Regions from separate parts of the Gordonia phosphorivorans genome, predicted to be linked through region 1. Evidence: riboswitches for the same ligand, from Rfam matches in the RefSeq annotation. Region 1 holds a riboswitch; the other holds the start of a gene.
What was found. A riboswitch is a leader RNA that binds a small molecule or an ion and turns the genes downstream of it on or off. The one in region 1 is predicted to bind cyclic di-AMP.

Region 2: linked by a shared signal. The riboswitch ahead of ACFFJD_RS06225 (transglycosylase family protein) and the one ahead of ACFFJD_RS03045 (C40 family peptidase) in region 1 are both predicted to bind cyclic di-AMP.

The regions. Positions count from the first base shown of each region.
Region 1 is NZ_JBHLWV010000011.1:121,242-125,409, reverse strand. It holds gene ACFFJD_RS03050 (DEDD exonuclease domain-containing protein) at 1-1,122, opposite strand, end outside; cyclic di-AMP (ydaO/yuaA leader) riboswitch at 1,674-1,858, shown strand; gene ACFFJD_RS03045 (C40 family peptidase) at 1,878-2,459, shown strand; gene ACFFJD_RS03040 (C40 family peptidase) at 2,616-3,581, shown strand; gene ACFFJD_RS03035 (hypothetical protein) at 3,583-4,168, shown strand, end outside.
Region 2 is NZ_JBHLWV010000016.1:41,601-45,768, forward strand. It holds gene ACFFJD_RS06205 (DUF2771 family protein) at 1-70, shown strand, start outside; gene ACFFJD_RS06210 (cold-shock protein) at 85-498, opposite strand; gene ACFFJD_RS06215 (hypothetical protein) at 623-832, shown strand; gene ACFFJD_RS06220 (flavin reductase family protein) at 829-1,356, shown strand; cyclic di-AMP (ydaO/yuaA leader) riboswitch at 1,621-1,809, shown strand; gene ACFFJD_RS06225 (transglycosylase family protein) at 1,820-2,422, shown strand; gene ACFFJD_RS06230 (hypothetical protein) at 2,727-2,909, opposite strand; gene ACFFJD_RS06235 (helicase-associated domain-containing protein) at 3,012-4,168, shown strand, end outside.

The DNA of each region.
Region 1 (4,168 bases):
CGCGTCCAGCGGTGCATCCGAGCGGCCGTCGATGAGTTCGCGCACCTCGGTGGTGCTCGTGGCCACCTCGGTGAGGGCGGCGGCGATCTCGGCGGCCACCGTGCGCCCGGACACGGGGCCGAAGCACACGGCGGACGGTGTCCGGCTGACCTTCAGGCGTGGGGGTTCGCTTCCGGTCAGCGTGATCCACCAGCCGCGGTGTGGGTTGGCCGAGCGCCGATTGAACGTCGGCTTGTGGACGGCGATCAAGGTCAGCTCGCGGACCCCGGCCTCGAGCGCATGCGCGCATTCGATGTGCTCGACCCGTTCGGCCAGCCCCACCATCTGGGCCATGCGGGCGCGGGTGTCACCGCCGGTGAAGTAGCTGCCCACTCGGCGACGCAGATCCACGGCGGTGCCTATATAGAGGACCTCGTCGCCGGGGCCGCGGAAGAGATAGACGCCGGGCGCATGTGGGAGGTCGTCGGCCAGCGAGCGCTTGGCGCGCAACGCTGGGGTGGCGCGCGGCAGGTACCGGGTGAGATCGCGGTAGGTGTGCACCTGCTGGTTGCCCACACGCTCGAGGAGGTGGTGGAAGACCTCGACGGTGGCGTGCGCATCGTCGAGGGCGCGGTGGGTGGGGCGCACCGTGACATCGAAGAGTTCGGCCAGCGCACTCAGCTTGACGGTGGGGGCCTCCTGCCTGGTCAGGATCCGGCGCGCCATCAGCACCGTGCACAGGGTCGCCGGAAACGTCCACGGCAGGTGCTGCCGCGCGGCGGCGCGTCGGAGGAATCCGACGTCGAAGCGCGCGTTGTGGGCCACCAGCACCGCGCCGCGCGCGAACTCGAGGAACGCCGGCAGTACCTGCTCGATGGGCGGTGCGTCGTGCACCATCGCCGAGGTGATGCCGGTGAGGGTGACGATCTGCGGTGGGATGGCGCGCCCGGGATCGACCAGGGTGCCGAACTCTCCGAGTACCTCGCCGCCGCGGATCTTGACCGCGCCGATCTCGGTGATCGCGTCGTTCTCGGGGCTGCCGCCAGTGGTCTCCAGGTCGACGACCACCAGGGTGAGGTCGGCGAGCGAGAGGGAAGCGAATGCTTCGTCACCCGGCAGGTCGGCGAAACTCAACTGGTCCATGACCGCACGTTAGTTCGAGCCTCCGACAACCGTGGTAGGCGAAACGGGCGCCGGGGCTGTCGGGGGGTCGGTTTACCCTCCGGTCGAGGTTGAGCCTTCCGGCCCGACCCGACGACCGATCCGGCGGCAAAACTGACAACGTGCACAGCCCGACGGGTGAATGAGAGGCAGATCACAATGAGAATCGACTGCGCGACGTGCCCGGGACGAAACCGCGCATGTGACGGGTGTCTGATGCAGGTCCTTTTTGACCCCCTGGCCAGGGACTATGGTCCCGAGGCCGACGAAATGCCGGAGGAGGCGGAGATCTCCTCGGCCGTCGATGTGCTGGTTGCCACAGCGCTGATCACCGAAAAGGCTGGTCGGGCGGCAAAAGCGCACATCGCCCCAGTTCACGGCGCTGCGTGTGGGGAGGGTCGACGGCATCTCCGGGCCGTCTGACGGTGCGGTTCGAAGCGGCGCGCGGCTCGACCGGTGGACATCGGGCGTTCAGGTTTCGTAATCTTTCTGAGACCTACCGAGTGGTCGCCCCCTAACCGGGGTCACCGATCGGAAGGACACCGCCTAATCGCCCTCCTGCTCACGTGGAAGGCGAACCGGGGACCCACTCTTTTTCCGGACCCGCGACCGACGAGGACGCGCCTGGAATCGGGGTGAATCGCGGGTCAGACCGCGTAGGGCCATCTCTTCCGGCCCGAACCCGACAGCTAACCCGGTCGGCGGTCAGGGAGAACCAACCAAGGAGAACCGTTTCCGTGGCGAAACACCGTATGGAACAGCCCAAGGGCGCCGTCAAGGCCGCCAAGACCGCAGTGATCGCCGGATCGATCGCCGTCGGCACCCTCGCGATTGCCGCCGGGCCCGCCGATGCCGCGCCGATCTCGATCCCGGGTGTGGGCGATTTCGAACTGCCTGGTGTCAACGACAAGCAGGTTCCGCCGCAGTTCAAGCAGGGCGGCACTCAGGGTGGCGGCCTCCTCAACAGCCAGCCGGCGCGCGCGCAGAAGGCGCTGCGTGCCGCTGAGTCCAAGATCGGTTCGCCGTACTCGTACGGTGCGGTCGGCCCCAACGCCTTCGACTGCTCGGGCCTGGTCTACTGGTCCTACAAGCAGGCCGGCAAGACCGTCCCCCGCGACAGCTACGGCCAGCTCGGCGGCGGCACCCCGGTGGCCTCGCTCGCCTCGGCGCGCCCCGGCGACGTCCTGATCTTCAACGGTGGCGGCCACGCCGGCATCTACGCGGGCAACGGCATGTTCGTGCACTCCTCGACCTACGGTGTGCCGGTCAAGCGCGACAAGGTCAAGGCCTGGTCGCTGACGGGCATCCGCCGCTACTGAGCGGAGCCGGAAGATTTCACTTTCGTCCAGAACGAGCCGTGAGCGAAAGCGCCCACGGCTCGTTCTGGCGGTAGCAGGAGAGTTTCTCTCGTGACTGAATCACGGCGCACCGCTTCGTTCGTCGCCGCACTCCTAGCGGCGACGACCTTGGCGACCATGCAACCCTCGGCGGCATTCGCCGAGCCGGCCGGCGGACCCCAGACGGTCCTGGCCCAATACAAGCAGCTCTCGATCCAGGCGGAGAAGTCCGCCGAGGCGATGAACAAGGCGCAGGTCGAATACGACAAGCAGCGCGGCGTCGTCGCCACCCAGCGGAAGGCTGCGGCGAGCGCCCAGCGGAGCCTGGACAAGGCCACCGCCAAGATGGACACCGCGCAGACCAAGCTCGACGCCCTCGCCCGCGCTAGCTTCCGTGGGGCCCGGGTCAATCGGCTCTCGGCCATGCTGGTGTCCGATTCGCCGCAGGACCTGTTGAACAACATGTCCGATCTGGAAGTGCTGTCCCGGCAGTCGGCCGCGGATCTGAAGTCGATCAAGAGCATCGCGCGGGACGCGACCAACGCCAAGAAGTCGGCCGAGCAGGCGGCCACGGCGGCCTCGACCGCGGTCAAGGATGCCGCGCGCAAGCGCGGTGATCTGCAGGCGAAGCAGGCCGACCTGCAGCTGGAAGCTGTCGCGGTGCGCGCGGTGTACCAGTCGATGACCGGCAAGGAACTGGCCGCGCTCCGCGGGCCCAAGTACACCTTCGATGCGAAGGCGGTGCCCAAGGGCACCTCGCCGGCCACCGTCGCGGTGCACGCCGCATTGAGCCGCATCGGCGACCCCTATGTGTGGGGTGCGACCGGACCCGACGAGTTCGACTGCTCGGGCCTGATGCTGTGGGCCTACAAGCAGGCAGGCAAGACTATTCCGCGCACCAGCGAGGCGCAGATGGCCGGCGGCAAGCCCGTCGACCGCAAGGATCTCAAGCCGGGCGACCTGATCATCTATTACCCCGACGCCCACCACGTCGGCCTCTACGTGGGCAACGGGTACGTGATTCACGCATCCACCTTCGGTGTACCCGTGGCCGTGGTGCCGGTGGACAAGGCCGGTTCGTACAACACGGCACGACGGTACTGACTTGATCGTTGCCCGCCGCCGCTCGGTCGCGGTCTCGGCGCTGCTGGCGGTCCTCGTCGGCGGCGTCGGTGCGTGCGGCAGCCCCGAGCCGACGGCCGCGCCGTCGTCGACCACCTCGCTGTACACCACCTCGCCGAGCGCCTACGAAGAGCAGCGCGATGCGGGCGTCATTCGTCTCCTGGATGCGCTGAGCGCGGCGCTGACCTCCGGTCGGCCCGAGCAGGTCGAGACGCTGATCGATCCGCTGGCGACGCCGGAGTTCCGGCGCTCGATGCGTGAGGCCGCCGCCGATCTCGCAGCGACCCCGCCGTCGGCCTCGTCGCCGGCGCCGAGTTCGTCGTCCGCGTCGGAGCGGCGACCGTCCACGGCCGCCGAGGCGCCCGACCGGGGTGACGCGCTGGTCCTGCGCGCGCTGCAATATCGACTGGCACCCAATACCGGCGCCGACCGCCTGATCGGCGGATCGCTGGGGATTCGCCTGTCCGAGGCCGGCAGCACCGACTCCTGGGTCTCGGCGGTCACCGTGAGCTATGCGCTCGGCGGTACCGCGGTGCCGGGCGTGGACGAACCCCTGGTGCAGGTCGATC
Region 2 (4,168 bases), on a different contig from region 1:
CGACACCGCGCCGGAGGGTTTCGTGATCACCAACCAGACGGTGCTGCCGGAGGTCCGCGGCACCGCCTGAGGCGGCCGGTGCCGCTAGCGGTCCAGTTCCCGGGTCACCGCGCGGACCACCTCGGAGATGCGGCGGGCGGTCTTGCGATCCGGGTAACGACCGTTGCGCAGGTCCGGCTGCACCTTGCCCTCGAGCAGGGTGATGAGGTCGGCGATCAGACCGTGCAGTTCGTCGGGCGTGTGCCGTTTGGTGGCCGCCCGCTGGGTCTCCCGCACATTGCGGGCGACGCTGGGCGCCGCCTCCAGCACGGTCACGCGCAGGGCCTGCGGCCCCTGGCGACCGGCCGCCATGTCGAACTCCACGCGCTGACCCGGCTTGAGTGACTCCACGTCCGCCGGCAACGCCGAGGAACGGACGTAGACGTCTTCCCCGCCCTCCTGCGACAGGAATCCGAACCCCTTGGCGGGGTCGTACCACTTCACGTGACCGGTCGGCACAGTGCTCACCTTCAAACTGCTCGGAACTGCTCATCAGAATGCGCCCCGCCCCCGCGGCGAATGCTCGCGGAAGACACTGAGGCGCACTTCGCCCGATGGTACGCGTCGGGCTACCGTGGTCCTCATGCAGTCCCAGAAGTCATCATCGCTGCTGCCCGCGGCCGTGATCCTGGTCGTCATCGGATTCATCGCCAGCATCGCGCTGCTGATCCCCGCGGTGCGCGACTCCAACCAGGTGATCGTGACCATCACCTACATCCTCGCGATGGGCGCACCCATCGGGCTGTTTCTCGCGGTCGTCTTCGCGTTGTTCTCCGGACGACGCAGCCGATGACCGCGGAACCGGCCCCGCTCGTCCCCGCCGACGATCCCGGCGCCCTCAAGCGCGCCTACAGCTGTTTCCCGTCGGGCGTCGTCGGCGTCTGCCGCCGCACCGGCTCGGGCGTCGACGTGGGCATGGCCGCGAGTTCATTCGCCACCATCTCCCTCGATCCGCCGCTGGTCTCGGTGGCCGTCCGGCAGGAGTCGGCCACCTGGCCGACCCTGCGCGACGCGGATGAGCTGGGTGTCAGCGTGTTCGCGGCCCACCAGGGCGACCTCGCCCGCCAGCTGGCCGGCCATCCCGATCACCGGTTCGACGGTGTCCGTCCACTGGCCCTCGACAGCGGCGCCCTGTTCATTCCCGGCGCCACCGCCCACCTGGTCTGCACCGTGGCCGGCGAGCTCCCGGCCGGCGACCACACCGTCGTCCTGCTGCAGATCCAGTCGCTGCGGAGCGATCCGACGGCGGAACCGCTGGTCTTTCACGCGAGCACCTTCCGCGCACTGGAGGCTCGGCGCGCACTCGACGACGCGTAGGCCGCCTGGGACGCGTGGTGCGCATCTCAATCTAGTTGTGACCTTAGTCACATAACGGCAAGATAACGAACGGGCTACGGGACGACCATCACTGCCGTGAACTGCGGCAATGCCGATTGCACACGAAAGTGAGCCGTTTGAGCGTGAAAACCCCGATTTCCGACCGGGTGACTTCCCCCAAACCGATTACGTAGTGTTCATTCCGGTCGCCCTCGGGCACCGACAAATAAACATCACCCGGCGGACGCGCCCAACCTCGTTCCGCCGCCGGGTTCACCGAACTATTCAGTTCAGGAACGAGGGCGGGGGACCCACCATCCCACCGGATAACGGCGGACCGTCACCGACGGACCGCCTTGGGGTTAAGTCCAGACCGGATCGCTCCGGAACGGACCGAGCACCTCTCAGCTCGAACCCGACAGCTCACTTCGCAGGCGCGTGGAGAGAGGAAACTCAATCACCCATGGCACGTCACGCTAAGCAGTCGCTCCGCAGCACCAAGACCGTCGCGAAGGTCGCCCTGACCTCCGCAGTCCTCGGCGGCGGCGCCGCACTTCTCGGCGGGGGCAACGCCTCGGCCGCCACCGACGCCGAATGGGATCGCGTCGCGCAGTGCGAGTCCGGCGGCAACTGGTCGATCAACACCGGCAACGGCTACTACGGTGGCCTGCAGTTCAGCCCCAGCACCTGGAGCGGCCACGGCGGCGGCCAGTTCGCCCCGAGCGCCCACCAGGCCAGCAAGGCCGAGCAGATCGTCGTCGCCGAGCGCGTCCTGGCCAGCCAGGGCAAGGGCGCATGGCCGTCCTGCGGTGTCGGCCTGTCCGGCCACAACCCGCGCCAGGCCCCGGGCAAGCCGTCCACCCCGTCGCTGCCGACGCTGAAGGACCGCCAGGCCACCCCGAAGGCCGACGACGCCAAGAGCACCAAGGACGCCATCTCGCAGGCACGTGGCGGCAGCCCCGAACTGCGTTCGGCCGCCGACGCCCTCGCGAAGTCGGGCTACACCCTCGACCAGGGCCAGCTGAACTTGTTCAACGAGAACAAGGGCCTGCTCGGCCTGAACTGAGCCGGCCGCGTCCATTCGTGACGCGCCCCAGCATCGAAGGAACCCCGCACCCGTGGTGCGGGGTTCCTTCGTCTCCCCCGTCACTCCCCTGACGCCCCCGTCCTCCTCCTCCCCCCGCGGGGAGGACCCCCATTCGCGTGTCGCGACCCGTCCTTCGTGTCGCCGTGCTGCAGCGCGGGCGACGTTCGGCACGGGTCGCGACACGGCGGCGAGGGACCGCGGCGAGCGACGGCTGCGGGCCACCCGGGCACGACGAAACCCCGTACCGACCAGCGGTACGGGGTTCGTTCGTGTCAGCGCCGCGTCAGCGGTTGATAACGGTGTTCGATTGAATGAAGGGCAGCTCGCTCGCGGGCACCGGGAAGGGGTTCTCATTGCCGAAGGGCGAGAGTGCACCTGCGAGATGCGCGGTGAACTCGGTGACGGCGTGATCCTCTACCGAAATGTCCGGCCAGCCATTGTCCACGTAAGTCTTCTTCTTAGCCACGGCCTCATTGTGCCATGCGGCCCGACGGAGGGGCACGGGGACCGGCAAACCGCCCGGACCTGTCGCGTCGACCGCGACGGCGCCGTCGGTAGCATTGACCGGATGGAACCGGACAGCCCCCTGCGCGGCCTGGCCGAGACGCTGGCCGACCGCTCCGACGCCGATCTCGCCGACCTGCTGACGCGGCGCAGCGATCTGGCCTCGCCGCCGCTGCGAGGCACGACGATCCTGGCGCAGCGCGCGCTGTCCGCAGCGTCGATCGCCCTGGCCGGCGAGGGGCTGGACCTGGCGACGGTCGCGGTGATCGAGGCCTTCCTCGAGTGCGGCTCCGACACCGCGCGCTCGGACGTGGTGGGACCGGTCACGCGCGATCAACTGGTCTCCGTCCTGGGGCGCCGCCTCAAACGTCCCGCCCTCGACCAACGGCTCGCCGACCTCGTCGCGCAGGGTCTGATCTGGGACTCGGGCGCCGGCACCGCCCGCAAACCGGCGTGGATCGCGGGTATCCACCTGTCGGCCGCGCTCCCCTGGCGCGGCCACCACCTAGTGGGCCCGCTCGCCACCCGTTCGCCCGAACAGATCCACGAGCTGCTCGACGCCCTCGACGAACGCCCGCGCGAGCTGCTGGCGACCCTCGCCTCCGGACCGTCGCTGGGCCGCAGCCGTGACGCCGCACCCGACGCCGACCCCGCGGCACCCGTCCCCCGGCTGATCGGCGACGGTCTACTCGCCCGCATCGACGAGCAGACCGTCGAGCTGGTGCCGATGGTCGGTGTGCTGCTGCGCGGCGAGCCGCCCCTGCTGACCGCCACGCTGGCACCCCCGCCCATGAGCGACGGCCCGGGTCGCTTCGGGCCGGAGGCGATCGACGCCGCCGGCGCCGGCGAAGCCTTGGAACTGATCCGCCACAGCGCGGCGCTGCTCGAGCTGCTCGGCGAGCAGCCCGCCGCGATGCTGAAGTCGGGCGGGCTGGGCATCCGGGAACTGCGGCGCCTGGCCAAGGCCACCGGCCTGCCCGTCGCCCGCATCGGCCTGATCGTGGAGATCCTGTCGGCCCACCGCCTGGTCGATTCCGGTCACCCCGAACCCGAGCCCGCCGGATCCACCGGCGAACCGGTCTTCGCCCCCACCGCGGCCGTGGACGCGTGGGGCCACAGCACCACCGAACGCAAGTGGCACGGGTTGGCGCAGGCCTGGCTCGACCTCCATCGCCGACCGTGGCAGATCGGCGACACCGACCGCGACGGCAACACCCTGGC